2 linked regions of the Azospirillum sp. TSH100 genome follow. The protein of the gene in region 2 interacts with the protein of the main gene of each other region in a pairwise test. Links are inferred from orthologs where the notes say so. Each region holds a gene or a part of one and is shown on either strand. Other genes may lie near its edges. The genes, in order: E6C72_RS00330 and mtgA.

What was found.
Region 1: the proteins of mtgA (region 2) and E6C72_RS00330 interact in binary tests that used the Escherichia coli proteins (3 or more experiments, as listed by UniProt). The link is inferred for Azospirillum sp. TSH100 from one-to-one orthologs.

Annotation. Positions count from the first base shown.
Region 1 is NZ_CP039634.1:67,457-72,479, reverse strand. What follows is about bases 1,972-4,971. They hold E6C72_RS00330 (penicillin-binding protein 2), read right to left. Parts: upstream 4,408-4,971; coding sequence 2,536-4,407; downstream 1,972-2,535. Other genes in these bases: E6C72_RS00325 (hypothetical protein), read right to left, coding at 4,404-4,971; E6C72_RS00335 (UDP-N-acetylmuramoyl-L-alanyl-D-glutamate--2,6-diaminopimelate ligase), read right to left, coding at 1,972-2,522. Outside these bases: E6C72_RS00340 (UDP-N-acetylmuramoylalanyl-D-glutamyl-2,6-diaminopimelate--D-alanyl-D-alanine ligase), read right to left, coding at 1-1,098; more of E6C72_RS00335, read right to left, coding at 1,095-1,971; more of E6C72_RS00325, read right to left, coding at 4,972-5,023. UniProt on the Escherichia coli protein: Essential cell division protein that catalyzes cross-linking of the peptidoglycan cell wall at the division septum. Required for localization of FtsN.
Region 2 is NZ_CP039634.1:402,578-414,046, forward strand. What follows is about bases 4,603-7,378. They hold mtgA (monofunctional biosynthetic peptidoglycan transglycosylase), read right to left. Parts: upstream 6,440-7,378; coding sequence 5,765-6,439; downstream 4,603-5,764. Other genes in these bases: E6C72_RS02010 (DEAD/DEAH box helicase), read right to left, coding at 4,603-4,854; E6C72_RS02015 (flagellar basal body-associated FliL family protein), read right to left, coding at 5,148-5,672; E6C72_RS02025 (ATP-dependent DNA helicase), read left to right, coding at 6,552-7,378. In the rest of the region: fmt (methionyl-tRNA formyltransferase), read right to left, coding at 1-676; def (peptide deformylase), read right to left, coding at 694-1,206; cobS (adenosylcobinamide-GDP ribazoletransferase), read left to right, coding at 1,347-2,156; E6C72_RS02000 (histidine phosphatase family protein), read left to right, coding at 2,153-2,797; E6C72_RS02005 (pyridoxamine 5'-phosphate oxidase family protein), read left to right, coding at 2,850-3,374; more of E6C72_RS02010, read right to left, coding at 3,487-4,602; more of E6C72_RS02025, read left to right, coding at 7,379-9,329; E6C72_RS02030 (methyl-accepting chemotaxis protein), read right to left, coding at 9,378-10,994. UniProt on the Escherichia coli protein: Peptidoglycan polymerase that catalyzes glycan chain elongation from lipid-linked precursors. May play a role in peptidoglycan assembly during cell division in collaboration with other cell division proteins.

The sequences.
Region 1 (5,023 bases), 340 kb from region 2 along the record:
GCCCAGCACCTCCAGCGTCGCCGCCACCGCCGCCGGGCTGGCGTTGTAGCTTTCGTCGATCAGGGTGAAGGCACCTTGCGGCAGCTGTATGCGCTTGCGGGTGCCGCGGCCCTTGACCGGCTGGAGGCTGGACAGGGACCTGGCGGCGGCGGCCGCGTCGGCACCCATCGCCTTCACTGCCAGCAGCACCGCGAGGCTGTTCATCACCCAATGCTTGCCGGGTTGCGACAGGCTGTAGTGCAGACGCTCGCCGCGGATGACCGCGGTCACCGAACTGCACGTCGCGTGCAGTGAGCAGTCGACCAGCCGGGCATCGGCTTCCTCATGGGCGCCGAAGCTCCAGATATTGGTCAGGCCATGGCGGCGTGCGGCGGCGGCCAGCCGGGCATACTGCCCATTGTCGCGGTTCAGCACGGCGACGCCATCGGCTTCCATCCCCTCGAAGATCTCCGCCTTGGCGTCGGCGATGGCTTCCACGCCGGAGAAGAATTCCAGATGCACCGCCTCGATGGTCGTGATGATGGCGACATGCGGCTTGACCTGCCGCGACAGCGGCCCGATTTCACCGGCGTGGTTCATCCCCAGCTCAAAAACGCCATAGGCGCTGTCGGCCGGCAGGCGGGCGAGCGACAACGGCACGCCCCAGTGGTTGTTCAGGCTGCCTTCGGTGGCATAGGTCGGCCCCTGCGCCGACAGGACGTGGCGCAGGGTCTCCTTGCTGCCGGTCTTGCCGACCGAACCGGTGACGGCGACCATGCGGGCACCGCAGCGCGCCCGGGCCGCCGCACCCAGCGCCGCCATCGACTGCAGCGTGTCGGCCGGGGCGATCAGAAGCGGCGCGTCCGCAGGAATCCCGTCCGGGAGATGATCGACCAGCGCGGCGACGGCTCCGGCGGCGAATGCCGCGCCGACGAAGGCGTGGCCGTCGAAATTCGGGCCGCGGATGGCGACGAACAGATCGCCCGGCGCAACCTTGCGGCTGTCGATGGTGACGCCGGTGGCGGTCCAGGCGGATGGGCCGGCCAGACGCCCGCCGGTGGCGGCTGCCGCATCCGTCGCGGTCCAGAGAACCGCCTTCTCCGTCTTGTCCCCGCTCATGCTCCAACCTCCGCTACGGCTTTCCGGGCCTCGTCCGCGTCGTCGAACGGACGCACCTCGGTGCCGATCGTTTGTCCCTGTTCGTGGCCCTTGCCGGCGATGACCAGCACGTCGCCGGGCTGAAGCTGCCGCACCGCGGTGCGGATCGCCTCGGCCCGGTCGCCGATCTCCTCCAGCCGGCCAGCCAGTTCCCCGGTGGCCCCGGCCAACACCTCGCTCCGCACGAAGGCGGGATCCTCGGTGCGCGGGTTGTCGTCGGTGACGATGGCGCGGTCGGCCAGTCTGGCCGCCAATGCTCCCATCACCGGCCGCTTGCTGCGGTCGCGGTCGCCGCCGCAGCCGAAAACCGTCACCAGATGGCGCGCGGCATGCGACCGCAGCGCCAGAAGCACCGTTTCCAGCGCGTCCGGCGTGTGGGCGAAATCAACATAGACCGTCGCCCCGTTGGGGTGGGTCGCGACATGCTGCAGCCGGCCCGGCACGCCTTCCAGCGAGGGAAGGGTGGCGAGCGCCTGTGCGGCGTCGCCGCCTGAACCGATGACCAGACCCAGTGCGCAGAGCACGTTCCAGGCCTGGAAGCGACCCGCCAGCGGCAGGTCCACCGTCACATCGCTGCCGAGCACGGACAGGGCGAGGCGCTGACCATGGGCCAGCGGCTCCACCCCGGTCACCCGAAGCTCGGCGCCGGCCAGACCATAGGACAGGACGCGATGGCCACGTTCGTTACAAATTGTGGCAAGAAAACGAAAGTCATCACTGTCCGCGTTCAGAACGGCGGTGCATCCTGACGGTAGAACACGTTGGAAGAGCATCGCCTTGGCGTCGCGATACGCCTCCATTGTGCCATGATAGTCCAGGTGATCGAGCGTGAGGTTGGTGAAGCCGGCGGCTTTGATCGCCACACCGTCGAGCCTGAACTGCTCCAGGCCGTGGCTGGACGCTTCCATCGCCAGATGGTCGATGCCGGCATCCGCGGCGGCCGCGAGGTCGCGGTGGAGCGAGACCGGGTCCGGGGTCGTCATCCCGCCATAGCCGTGCAGGCCGGGGCAGAGCAGGCCCAAGGTGCCCAGGCTGCCGGCGGAGAGGCCCATGCGGGCCCAGATCTGTGCGGCGAACTGGACCGTGGATGTCTTGCCGTTGGTGCCGGTGACCGCCACGACCGTTTCCGGCTGGCGCCCGCCATGGAAGGCGGCGGCCATGTGCGCGAAGGCGAGGCGGGGCTGCGGATCGGTCAGGAGGACGGCGGTCGAGCCGGCAGGCAGTTCGGTGCCCTCGGCCGCGAGCACGGCGACGGCGCCCTTGGCGAGCGCATCGGCAATGAAGGCGCGGCCGTCGGCCTTCACGCCGGGAAGAGCGGCAAAGACGAAGCCGGGCCTGACCGCCCGGCTGTCGGCGGTCAGCCCGGCGATGTCGGGGTCGGCCACACGGAGCGTGGCGTCAGCGGGGCTTGGTCTGAGTTGGGAAAGACGCAACGGTGCTTCCCTTCGGCGGGGGTGGGGCGGTGACCGGCGGCATGGACTGCTGCCAGTTGGTGGAACCGGCGGCGTTGAGGTAGGTGGAGTTCAGAATCTCGGGTGCGTTCTCGTCGACGATCGGCACGTTCAGCAATGGGCCGATCTGCTTGACGATGCGGCCCACGGCCGGGGCGGCGACCCAGCCGCCGGTGGCGTAGCCGTATGTCTTGGCCGTGGCCTGCGGCTCGTCGACCAGAACATAGACGATGTAGCGCGGATCGTTCATCGGGAAGGCGCCGAGGAACGACGACATGCGCGAGTTCTTCTGGTAATGCTTGCCCTTCTGCTTGTCGGCGGTTCCGGTTTTTCCGCCGACGACATAACCCTTCACTTCGGCCGACTTGCCGGTGCCTTCGGTGACCACGAAGCGGAACATGCGCCGCATCATGTCGGAGGTCTGGCGTGACACCACCTGTTCGGTCGGAACCTCGCCGTCGGGCTGGCGCTTCAGCAGCGTCGGCTTGTGGAAGAAGCCGCCGTTGATGACGGAGGCGGCCGCCGCCACCGTGTGCATCGGGCTGACCGAGATGCCGTGGCCGAAGGAGATGGTGTAGCTGTTGACCTCGCGCCACGGGTTGGGCACCAGCGGCCAGCCGCTTTCCGGCAGCTCCAGCCCGGTGGGCTTGGTGAAGCCCATCCTGGTCATGAAGGCCTTCTGTGCCGCCACGCCGACCTGCTGCACCATGCGCACGGAACCGAGGTTGGAGGAGTGCTGGAACACTTCCGCCACGGTCAGGGCACGGTGCAGGTTGTGGTAGTCGTTGATGGTGAAGCGGCCGATCTTGACCGGGTGCGCGGCATCGAACATGTCCGATACCCGGATCTTGCCGGTGTCGAAGGCCAATGCAGAGTTGAAGATCTTGAAGGTGGAACCCATCTCGTACACGCCGAGCGTCGCCCGGTTGAACAGCGTGTCGGGGTTCAGGCCGGTCGGGTCCTGCGGGTCGAAATCGGGCAACGAGACCATCGCCAGCACTTCGCCGTTGCGCACGTCGAAGACGATGCCGGCGGCGCCGATGGCGCTGAACTCCTGCACCGTGGCGGCCAGTTCCTTCTTCAGGACATGCTGCAGCCGCAGATCGATGGAGAGCTGAAGCGGCGTTCCCGGTTCCTCGGTCAGCCGCTTGTTGAAGCCCTGCTCCATGCCGGCGAGGCCGTTGTTGTCGATGCCGGTGAAGCCGACGATGTGCGAGGTCAGCGGACCGGCCGGGTAGAAGCGGCGCTCCTCCCGCTCGAACGCGACTCCGGGGATGCCCAGGCGATGGACGGCGGCCTGCTGTTTGGGCGTCAGGTTCCGCTTCAGCCAGACGAAGCGGCGGTCGCCGCTCAGCTTGTTGAGGACGTCCTTGTAATCCAGGTCGGGCAGGGCGCTGACCAGCTTCTGCGCGGCCTCTTCCGGGCGCGAGACCAGCTTGGGGTCGGCGTAGAGCGACTGGGTGACCAGCGATGTCGCCAGCAGGTTGCCGTTGCGGTCGGTGATGTCGGCACGGTTGGTGGTGGTCTCACCGATTTCCAGCGCCACATGCTGGCGCGGGTCGCCGCCGCCGGCAAGCAACGTGGCCATCGCCAGCTTGACGCTGATGGCGGTGAAGACGGTCGTGACCACGGCAGCCGTCACCATCAGGCGGTAACGGCTCTGTTCCAGCGCAACCGCCAGCGAGGTCCGCGGGTTGGCGGACGGCTGCGGGGCCGGCTGGGGAAAGGGCGAGGGCGCCGGCGGCGGCACATAGGTGCTGCCGATGCTGGCGCCGGGCTGGCCGTAGCCGGCCGGCCCGCCGTGGTCGTGACCGTTCATCGATTGGCCCCCAGGCGCGCAACGAGCAGCCCGAGGCTGTCGGTCGGCTTGGGCTGATAGGAGGGTTGCTGGGCGGCGGGAGCCGCGGCGACGACCTTGGCAGATGCCGGAGCCGGGGTCGGTCGGGCGGCCAGTTCGGTCGGACGTGCGGTCGATGCATTCGGCGCCAGTTTGCCGGCGGCCGGCGCAGCCGGGGCGATGCGATCGGTGGACTTCTCGGCCGGCGCGCGGGCGGAGCCGGGAACCAGGGCAGCCGGCTTGATCCGGCTGCGTGACGGGTCGGCCAGGCCACCGGAGGAGGGCAGGGACGCGGGCACGACGACCGGCGCGCGTTCCAGCGCCTTGTCCATCGGCAGCGGCTTCGCCAGCACCGGCGCGCTGACCGGAACGATTCCGGCGGCGGTGCTGTTGGGGGTGGCGGGCGCGCGGGCAGCGGCCAGCTGCGGATTGCCGGTTCCGGGCGCACGCACCATCGGCGGCAGCGGGGCGACGCCGGGCAGGGCGGGAGCCGGCGGCGGAACCGCATCGGCCGGGCGCATCGGGATCACGTCCATCGCGAGATACTGGCGCGGCTCGGTGGGCTTCAGCGTCAGATAGGCCTGCGCCATCTGTTCCA
Region 2 (11,469 bases):
GCCGCTCGACGTAAGCGGCGGGCTGCGTCCAGTCGAGCCGCCCGTCCTCGCGCGTCAGCTTGGCGGCGTAGGTGACGCCCTCTTCCGGCTGCGGCACGGCGGCCAGCGTGCCGGCGGCAAGACCGTCCAGCGCCGGGACGATCATGCGGGCGCCGAGCGCCGCCAGCTCGTCATGCAGGCTGCTGGCGGTGGTGGCCGGGGTGATCGCCACCGCCTCTTTCGACAGCATGGCGCCGGTGTCGAGCCCGATGTCCATCTGCATGATGGTGATGCCGGTCTCGGCATCACCCGCCAGGATGGAGCGCTGGATCGGCGCCGCACCGCGCCAGCGCGGCAGCAGCGAGCCATGCACGTTGACGCAGCCCAGCTGCGGCGCGGCGAGGATCGGCTGCGGCAGGATCAGGCCGTAGGCGGCGACCACGGCGACATCGGCCTTGAGGTCGGCGAATTCCGCCTGAGCCTCGGCAGTGCGCAGGCTTTTCGGCGTGCGCACAGGGATGCCGTGCTCCTCGGCGAAGCGGTGGACGGGCGATTTCTGCACCTGCTGGCCGCGGCCGGCCGGGCGGGGCGGCTGGCTGTAGGCGCAGACGACCTGATGCCCCGCCTCGATCAGCGCGGCAAGGCTGGGCACGGCGAAATCCGGCGTGCCCATGAAGACGAGACGAAGCGGGGTCATCATTGAATCGAGGCTGGTCAGGCCGTCGCCTTCTGCATCTTCTGGACCTTCTTCAGCAGGATGTTCCGCTTCAGCATCGACAGATAATCGACGAAGAGGACACCGTTCAGATGGTCGATCTCATGCTGGAGGCAGGTGGCGAGCATGCCGTCCGCCTCAAGCTCCTGCTGCTGGTTCTTTTCGTCCAGATAGCGGACGCGGATGCGCACCGGCCGGGTGACCTCGGCATACTGCTCCGGCACCGACAGGCAGCCTTCCTCGCACACCGCCTTTTCATCGGAAGACCAGACGATTTCCGGGTTGGCGAGGCGGATCGGGTTTGCCGGCTCGCCCTTCTCATGGACGTCGACGACGATGACGCGGTCGAGCACGCCGACCTGCGGAGCGGCCAGACCGATGCCGTTGGCGTCGTACATGGTCTCCACCATGTCGTCCATCAACTTGACGACGCGCGCATCCACTTCGGCGACGGGTTGCGCCTTGCGCTTCAGGATCGGATGCGGGGCGACGAGGATCGGAAGACGGGCCATGGGTGCTCGATGCTGATAGGGGGAGTTCAAACGGACAAAGTAGGCGGACCGGGTGTTCCGGTCAAGGAATCGGACCTGTGCAAACGGTGCGGAACCGCCCGCCGTGTAGGGTTGCGCCGGACGCCGGTTGGGCGTAGTCGATGCCGATCATGCCCGATGCCACGACCGTTCCTCCCCCTCCGCCGCGCTGGACCCAGGACGCCGCCCTGGCGCTGGTGTTCCTGACCCGCCTGCCCCTTCCTCCCATCGGTCCACTGAATGGTCCGCTGGCCGAGGGTGCCTCGGCGCGGGCGATGGGATGGTTTCCGCTGGTCGGCGCGCTGGTCGGATTGACGGGCGGCGTGGTGTTCGCCATGGCGGCTCTGCTGCATCTGCCGCCTCTGGCGGGCGCGCTGCTGGCGCTGGCGGCGACGGTGCGGCTGACCGGCGGCCTGCACGAGGATGGCGCGGCCGACGTCGCCGACGGCTTCGGCGGCGGACGCGATCTGGCACGCAAGCTGGAGATCATGCGCGACAGCCGGGCCGGCAGCTATGGCGTGCTGGCGCTGGTCTTCTCGGTCGGCATCCGCGCCGCGGCACTGGCCGCCCTGCCGGTGCCGGCGGCGGTCTCGGCTCTGGTGGCGGCCGGGGCCCTGTCGCGCTGCGGGCTGGCGATGATGGCTCGCGTCCTGTCCCCGGCCCGCCGCGACGGGCTGGCGGCGGCACAGGGTCGGCCGGCGATGGCGACGGTGCTGCTGGCTCTGGCGTTCGGCATCGCCATTGCCGTGGCGGCGCTCGGTGGGCTGGCCCTGCCGGCGCTGGCGGCCTCGCTTCTGGCGGTGATCGCGGTGTCCGCGCTCGCCCGCAAGCAGATCGGCGGGCACACCGGCGACGTCTTCGGCGCGGCGCAGCAGGTGGCGGAAACGGCGGTGCTGCTGACCCTCTCCGCCCTCATGGGAGCATCGGCATGAGCGCGGTAAGCCTCACCCCCCTGACCGTCACCCGCTGGTGGCTGATCCGCCACGCGCCGGTCCACAACCCCGACGCCGTCATCTGCGGATCGAGCGACCGCGAGGCAGACACCGGTAACCGCGCCGCAGCCGCGGCCCTGGCGGCAAGCCTGCCCGCCGACGCCCTGTGGCTGACCAGCCCGCTCCGCCGCAGCCGTCAGACCGCCCAGGCGCTTTGGAGCCGCAATCCCCGGCTTGCCGGCACCGCCGTGGTGGAACCGGCGCTGGCCGAGCAGGATTTCGGCGACTGGGAGGGGATCAGCCACGATACCGCGGCGCTGCGCGACCCCGAAGCGGCGGCGCGCTTCTGGCGCGACCCCGCCCGCCATGCCCCGCCAAACGGCGAGAGCTTCGCCATGGTGATGGAACGCACGGCTGACGCGCTGCGGCGGTTGACCGACCTCCATGCCGGACGCGATCTGGTTGCGGTGATCCATGCCGGCAGCATCCGCGGCGCACTGGCGCTGGCGCTGGATCTGACGCCGGAGGCGGCGCTGCGGCTGCGGATCGACCCCTGGTCGCTGAGCCGGATCGACCACCACCACGCCGGGACCGGGGCCTGGTCGGTCGGTGGAGTGAATCTGCAGTGCGGAACTTTCTGACCGCTGCCGGCGTTCCCCAGTCTCCGTTGGGCTACCGAACGAGAGGCAGACCATGGTCCATAGCACCACCGCCGGCCACAGCCCCGACCAGGGCGAAATCAAGAAGCTCTGGGAGATGATGAAGGGCGTCCAGGTCGCGATGATGACGACGCTGGACGACAACGGCCGGCTGAACTCCCGTCCGATGGCGACGCTGTCCCATGCGGGGTTCGAAGACGGCACCTTGTGGTTCTTCACCCGTGCCCATTCCGAAAAGGTGGCGGAGATCGACCGCCACTGGCGCGTCAACCTCGCCTATTCCAATCCGGACAAGCAGGATTACGTGTCGGTTTCCGGCATCGCCGAGGTCGTGCGCGACCGCGACAAGATCCGCTTCCTGTGGCGCGACATCATGAGCACCTGGTTCCCCCAGGGGCCGGACGACCCCGAGGTCGCCCTGCTGAAGGTGTCGGTCGATCAGGCGGAATATTGGGACAGCCCGTCCAGCACCATGGTCTACGCCTATGGCTATGTGAAGGCGAAGCTGACCGGCCAGTCACCGGATCCGGGCGACAACGCCAAGATTGCGTTCCAGTAAAGGACCGGCCGAAGCAGGCCGTCCCGACATGAAAAAGCCCTCCCTGCCGACCGCGAGGCCAGCAGGGAGGGCTTTTTCGTTCAAGGCGCGGAAGCGTCAGGGACGCTGCTGGTTACCAGCTCTTCGCACGGGCCGCGGGCTTGCCGTTGCCGTGGGCTTCGCGGCGGGCATGACCATGGTCCGGGCGGGCGTCGCCGCGGTGGTTGTCGTTGCGGGCATAGTCCGGACGCGGACCACGCGGAGCGTGCGGGCCCTTCGACTCGCCGTTGCGGTGCCACGGCTTGCCGCCGCCACCCGGACGGCCGTTGCGCCCGGCCGGACGGCCGGCACCGCCGGTGGTGAAGGGGCGCGTCGGCTCCAGGCCGGGCACCACATGCACCTCAAGCGTCGCCTTCGTGTAGCGCTCGATGCGGACCAGGGTCTCGCGGTCGGCGCGGGCGGCGAAGGAGATCGCAACGCCCGAGGCGCCGGCACGGCCGGTGCGGCCGATGCGGTGGACGTAATCCTCCGCCGAGCGCGGCAGGTCGAAGTTGATGACATGAGTGATGTCGCGCACGTCGATGCCGCGGGCGGCGACGTCGGTGGCGACCAGCAGGCGGACCTGGCCGGTGCGCAGGCGCTGGAGCGTGCGGTTGCGCTTGGTCTGATCCATGTCGCCGTGCAGGGCGGCGGCGGCATGGCCGGCGGCGCTCAGCTCCTCGGCCAGCGTGTCGGCATCACGCTTGGTGGCGGCGAAGATGATCGCCTTGCCGACCTCTTCCTGGGCGGCGAAATGCTGCAGCAGGCGGCGCTTGTGGTCAAGGTCGTCGGCATGGTGCAGGCGCTGCTCGACATTCACCGAAGTGGCTTGGCTTTCGACGGCCACGCGCTCCGGGTTGCGCAGCAGGTTGCCGGCGAGCTGCGCCATGCGGCGGTCCAGCGTGGCGGTGAACAGCATGGTCTGGCGCGTCGGCGGGCAGCACTTGGCGATGGTCTCGACATCGTCGAGGAAGCCCATGTCCAGCATGCGGTCAGCCTCGTCGAGGATCAGCACCTCGACCTCGTCCAGGGCGATGCGGCGGCGGGCGACATGGTCCAGCAGGCGGCCCGGAGTACAGACGAGCACGTCGACCGGACGCGACAGCAGGCGCAGCTGCTCGCGGTAGGGCATGCCACCGACCACGTCCACGATGTTCAGCTTCATGAACTTCGCGTATTTGCGGGCGGCGTCGGTGACCTGCTTGGCCAGCTCGCGGGTCGGGGCCAGCACCAGCACGCGCGGGGTGGCGGCGCCGTTCAGCGGCAGCTCGGCGGTGCGGGTCAGCGCCGGCAGCATGAAGGCGGCGGTCTTGCCGGTGCCGGTCTCGGCGGTGGCAAGGATGTCGCGACCCTGCAGCGCCGGCGGAATGGCGGCGAGCTGGACCGGGGTCGGGGTGGTGTATTCGAACGCCTCGAGGGCCTTCAGGACGAGCGGGTGCAGGCCGAGTTCGGAAAACGTCAAGTCGGAACAACCTTCTCAAAGCAACACGGCACGACCCCGCGCGCCCCGATGGCGGGCGTGGGACATACCGGCGGACTCGCCGGGAGGAGGTCGATAGAGGGAGAGGCGTCTATCCGATGCAGCGGCCAGAGCGTCCCTAGAACACCGGGACGTTTACCCCCTAGGGGGTTGCCGTTGCGCAATCACAGCGCGTCTCGCTCAAGAGACGCGCGAGCCTCCAGCGATCAAGACGCCCTACATAGGCTATTGCGCCGCACAAAACAAGACTCATCGCAGGACGAGCCCCGCGTCGATCACTTGACGACCATGCGTTCGATGTAGATGTCGCGGAACAGGCCGGTCCCGGCCTCGCGGTTCACGGCCTCCTTGATGCGTGCCTTCAGAACCTCGGCGGAGCCGGGGCCGGTCAGGGTTTCGCTGTCAATCCGGCTTACGGTCTGGAACAGCCGGTCGGCGATGCGGTCCTGGTAGCGCAGGATGCGGTCGGGCTCCACCTTCGGTGCCAGCACCAGCGAGACCTGCATCTCCACTGCCCGTACCCCGCCCAGCGGAACCTCGATCGCCGGCAGCTGCGCCAGCCGCGGCTTCGGCCCCATCCGCGCTTCGATCCGCCGCTGGTCCAGGATGCGATCGAGAGCGACACCGCCGCCATAGGCAAGCCCGGCCAGAGTGAACAGAGCGATCAGGACGATGATCAGAAGCCGGGTGGGATGCGCCGGTTCCGGCTGAGCTTCATGATGGGGCGCCAACTCCTCACGCAATGGATCGGGAGGCGGGGTCGAAAACAGCGGTCCGTGAAGCGTACGATGCGTGGCCATGATCGGCCTCCTGCGGGCCGGGCGGCGGGAGCGGGATCGAGTGTAGCGCGGTAGCGGTTAAGATTCCGTGGAAGGCGCCGTCCCTTGCCGCCTCACCGCACGCACTCGGCCAGCCCGTCCCGTCGCACCAACGCCATCCGCCGCTCGATCACCCCGGCCCGGCGGGCGACATAGGCGCTGGGCCGGGTCGGCGACCAGTTGCGCGGACTGGGCAGCACCACCGCCAGCAGCGCCGCCTCGCGCCGGGTCAGCGCCGCGGCGGACTTGCCGAAATGGCGACGCGCCGCCGCCTCCGCGCCATAGACGCCGTCGTCCCACTCCACGATGTTCAGATAGACCTCCAGGATGCGGCGCTTGCTCCACAGGCTTTCGATCAGCAGGGTGAACCAGGCCTCCGCCCCCTTGCGGGTCCAGCTGCGGTCGGGCCAGAGAAAGGCGTTCTTGGCGGTCTGCTGGCTGATGGTGCTGCCGCCGCGCAGCCTCCTGCCGTCCTCATTCTCCTCGAAGGCGTCCTCGATGGCCGCCCAGTCGAAGCCGCCATGGCCGCAGAAGCCAGTATCCTCAGAGGCGATGACCGCCTCCACCAGGGCCGGCGAGATACGCTCCAGCGGTTCCCAGTCGCGCGACAGGCCGGAGCCGCCCAACGCCCGGATCAGCATCAGCGGGGTGGCCGGCGGCGGCACGACCCGGTAGATCGCCGCCCACAGGATGGTGAAGGCAACCAGCCCCGCCACCCCGATCAGCGCCCAGCGCAGCAGTCTTCGCATAAGGCCCCGTCTCCGCTCGGCTCCCCAGGACTTCCCTCAATGGGGGGGAAGCGGCGGGCCGTCAACATCCCGCGCTCGCTTTGAGGCGGCCGGCCACCATATAGTGCCGCCGATGGACCTGACCGCCGATCCCACCCCGCTCCACAGTCTCGACGACGCGCCCGCCATGGTGGCCGGCGCGCGCCGCGTCGTGTCGCTGACGCTCGACGGCGAGGTGGAGGAGCTGTCGCTGGCTGCCGCCGCCTCGAAGGTGCGCCGGCAGCCGCCGCTGGTCTGCCATGCCCGCGCCTTCGCCCGCCGACTGGGAATCGACGGCTTTCCGGCCTTCGACGTGCTGGAACTGTTCGCCTTCGTCCACCCCGCCCGCTTCTGCGTCCCCACCCCGCGCGGCATCGCCGAGGCGCTCGACCTGCCCACCCCTGAGGGGCATGAGGCGGAGGCGCTGGCCCTGCAACGCGCCGTGCGCCGGCTGCTGGGCGATCTGGGGGCTCCCCAAACCCCTGGCGGACGCGAGGAGTCCTCCGACCCCGTCGCCTTCGCCTGGGAGATGGGGCGCGCCGGCTGGCCGTGGGCGCCGGCGGTGCTGGCCGCACTCGGCAAGCCCGATGGACCGGAAAAGGGTGCCGCCCGTTCGGGCCTGCGCGTCTGGACCCGCATCAAGGAGTGGGAAGAGGGGGCTCCCCCGCCGCCACCCGCGCAGAATCCGGTGGAGCCGGAAGAGGCGCGCCGCCGCCTCGCCGCCATGCTGTCGGCCAACGTGCTGGGCAAGGTGGCGGAGCCGCGGCCGCAGCAGGCCGATTACTCCAGCGCGGTGTCCGCCGCCTTCGCCCCGCGCCAGCTTCCCGACACGCCGAACGTGGTGCTGGCGGAGGCCGGGACCGGCGTCGGCAAGACGCTGGGCTATCTGGCGCCGGCCACGGTGTGGGCGGAGAAGAATGGCGGAACGGTGTGGATTTCCACCTACACCCGCAACCTCCAGCACCAGATCGATGCCGAACTGGACCGGCTCTACGCCGACCCGGCGACCAAGGCGCGCAAGGTGGTGCTGCGCAAGGGCCGCGAGAACTATCTGTGCCTGCTGAACCTGGAAGAGGCGGTGCGCGCCATGCCCTTCCAGCCGCACAACGCCATCGGCGTCGGGCTGATGGCGCGCTGGGCGGCGGCGACGCGCGACGGCGACATGACCGGCGGCGACTTCCCCGGCTGGCTGGTCGACATCGCCGGGCGCGGGCCGACCATGGGGCTGGCCGACCGCCGCGGCGAATGCATCTATTCCGCCTGTGACCATTACGCCCGCTGCTACATCGAGAAGAGCGTGCGCCGCGCCCGCCGGGCCGACATCGTCATCGCCAACCACGCGCTGGTGATGGTGCAGGCGGCTCTCGGCGGCGGCGAGGAGCCGACGCTGCCCAGCCGCTACGTCTTCGACGAGGGGCACCATGTCTTCGACGCCGCCGACAGCGCCTTCGCCGGCCATCTGACCTGCCGCGAGACGCAGGAGCTGCGGCGCTGGCTGCTCGGTGCCGAGGAGACCGGACGCAGCCGCGCCCGCGGCCTGAAGCGCCGGCTGGAGGACATCGTCGCCAACGACGAGGAGGCTCTGCGCCATCTCGACGACATCCTGATCGGCGCCCGCGTGCTGCCCGCCGACGGCTGGTCGGCGCGGCTGGCCGCCGACAACCCGCAGGGGCCGACCGAGCGCTTCCTGCTGCTCGCCCGCCAGCAGGTCTATGCCCGCACCGCCGGTCAGGGCGGCCCCTACAGCCTGGAGGCCGACAAGGCCTATCCGGTCGATGGGTTGCTGGAGGCGGCGGCGGAGTTGGAGCAGTCCCTGGTCCGCCTGTCCGAACCGGTGGAGGCGCTGGCCCGCCGGCTGGCCCAGCGGCTGGAGGATGAGAGCGCCGAACTGGATTCCGACCAGCGCCGCCGCATCGACGCATTGTCGCGCAGCCTGCACCGCCGCGGCACCCTGACGGTGGAGGCGTGGCGCGCCATGCTGCGCACCCTGCCAACCGAAACACCCTCCCACTTCGTCGACTGGTTCGCGGTGGAGCGGATCGACGGTCGCGATGTCGATGTCGGGCTGTACCGCCATTGGGTCGATCCGACGGTTCCCTTCGCCGAGGCGCTGGCCGGCCCCGCCCATGGGCTGGTGGTGACCTCCGCCACGTTGACGGACGGCACCGGCGATGTCGGACAGGACTGGCGCGCGGCGGAGGACCGTTGCGGCGCCAGCCATCTGCCGGCCCCGGCGATCCGCGCCCAGGTCCCCTCCCCCTTCGACTATCCCAACCGCACCCGCGTCTTCGTCGTCAACGATGTACGCAAGGACGATCTGGGGCAGGTCTCGGCGGCCTACAAGTCGCTGTTCCTGGCGGCGGGTGGCGGCGGACTCGGCCTGTTCACCGCGATCAGCCGGCTGCGCGCCGTGCGCGACCGCATCGCCGAACCGCTGGATCAGGTCGGCATCCCGCTCTATGCCCAGCATGTCGATCCGCTGGATGTTTCGACCCTGATCGACATCTTCCGCAACGAGGAACACGCCTGCCTGCTGGGCACCGACGCGGTGCGCGACGGGGTGGACGTGCCGGGCCGCTCGCTGCGCCTGATCGTGTTCGATCGCGTGCCCTGGCCGCGGCCCGACATCCTCCACCGCGCCCGGCGCGACGCCTTCGGCCGCCGCCGCTACGAGGACATGATCACCCGCCTGCGCCTGAAGCAGGCCTTCGGTCGGCTGGTGCGCCGCGCCGACGACACCGGCGTCTTCGTCCTGCTCGACCCGATGATGCCGAGCCGGCTTGCCGGCGCCTTCCCGGACGGGGTGGAGATGCGGCGGGTCGGGTTGAAGCAGGCGGTGGAAGAGACGGCGGAGTTCCTACGGGGCTGGTGATGGCGCGGGGGGTGGGACGAGCCCGCCCCCCGCTCTTCCCCGCTCTTGTTAGGCCGCGCGGACGGACGCCAGGAAATCCTGGACTTCCCGGCTCAGGCGTTCGGCGTTCTGCGACAGCTGACCTGCGGCGTCGAGAACTTGGCCGGCGGCGTTTCCGGTCGCCTCTGCGCTCTGCGTCACGCTGCCGATGTTGCCGCTGACCTGCTGGGTGCCCTGGGCCGCCTGCTGGACGTTGCGGGAGATTTCCCTGGTAGCGCTTCCCTGCTCCTCGACCGCCGAGGAGATGGTGGTGGAGATGCCCTGGATCTGCTCGATGATGTTGGAGATGCTCTGGATGGCGGAGACGGTGTTGCGGGTCTCCTCCTGAACGGCAGCGATCTGCTGGCTGATGTCCTCTGTGGCGCGGGCCGTCTGGTTGGCCAGGCTCTTGACCTCGCTGGCGACGACGGCGAAGCCCTTGCCGGCCTCCCCGGCACGGGCCGCTTCGATGGTTGCGTTCAGGGCCAGCAGGTTGGTCTGGCCGGCGATGGAGTTGATCAGGCTCACCACCTCGCCGATGCGGTCGGCCGCCGCCGTCAGCTTGCGCACCAGTTCGTTGGTGTTGGCGGCTTCGACCGACGCCGTGTTGGCGACGCGGGCGGATTCGGCGACCTGCCGGGCGATCTCGCCGATCGAGGAGGACAGCTCCTCCGTGGCGGCGGCGACGGTCTGGACGTTGGCCGAAGTCTGCTCGGCGGCAGCGGCGACGGTGGAGGCGGCTGCCGTCGATTCGTCGGCAACCGACGACATGGTCTTCGCGGTGCTCTGCAACTGACCCGACGACGACGAGACCGCCGTCACCATACCCATGACCTTCTGCTCGAAGCTGTCGGCCATCCGGTTCATGGCGCGCTTCTGCTCCTCGGCGGCCTGGACCTTCTGCGCCTCCTGCTCCTGGCGCAGGCGCTCGACCTCCAGGGCGTTGGTCTTGAACACCTCGACCGTCCGGGCCATCGCGCCGATCTCGTCATGGCGGGCGGTTCCCGGGACCTCGACGGCCAGTTCGTTGCCGGCCAGCCGTTCCATCACCCCGCACAGGGCGTTGACCGGCCCGGTGATGCCGCGCCCGATCAGCCACGCGGTCAACGCGCCCAGCAGCGTTCCGGCCACGCCGGCGATGATCGCGGCAGAAGAGGCCCAATCGATGCGGCTGCTGATGTCCTTCGCCGTGTCGGTATTGAGACGCTCGACATAGGCGCTGGCGGTGTTGTTGGCATCGGCATAGCGCTTGGCGGCGGCATTCACCTCGGCGATGGCCTTCTGATAGTCGGGCGAGGCGCCATCGACGCCCTTGGCCTTCAGGTCGTTGAAGCTGCGGGCCTTCGCCTCGAAATCGACGATCGACTCCTCGAACGCCCTGACCAGCCTGTGGCCCTCGTCGGTGACGATCAGGTTCTGAACGGCCTGCAGCTGGGCGCGGGCCTGGGCGAACGCCTCGTCACGGCTCTTGAGATAGCCGGCGTCGCCGGTGGCCGCATAGCTCCAGGCCATGACGCGCCCCTGCCTGACGCTCAGGTAGGAGTCCTTCATGCCGATCACGACCGCGGATCGGTTCTGCGACAACGCGGCATAGTCCCCGAGACTCTCGAACTGGGACATTGCGAAGGCCGCGAGGGCGATGATCAAGGCAACTAGAAGCCCAAATCCCACCATCAGACGAGCGGAGATGTTCAACCTAGCGAGCACCGTTCTTCTCCACGTTCAGAGAGCTTGTCATTTTTCGCGGCAGGCCAAGGGAAACCAAAGTCACCGAGAGCCTCCATGCGCATCCGCAAGTTGGAGGTGCTGGAAATGCGGATTCCTAAAGAGCACGGACACCATACCGGAAATATATTAATGTACGGATAAGCGCAGAAACTCCTGCCACGCTCATAATGCAACGCTGCAATAAATTTAAGTCCATATTTATTGATATAAAGTTGCAAATATTCTAGATTTGCCTTTTGGAAAATAACAACGCCGCAAATCATTACACTCCTGTGTCGCCAGCAATCTCAAATCGGATTGTTGGGATTTCTTCTTTCAGCAGGACAGCCCGTTCCTCCGGACCGAGATGAGCGGCACCGCCGAGCTTTCCTGTCAACTTTCACAATCGCCTGCT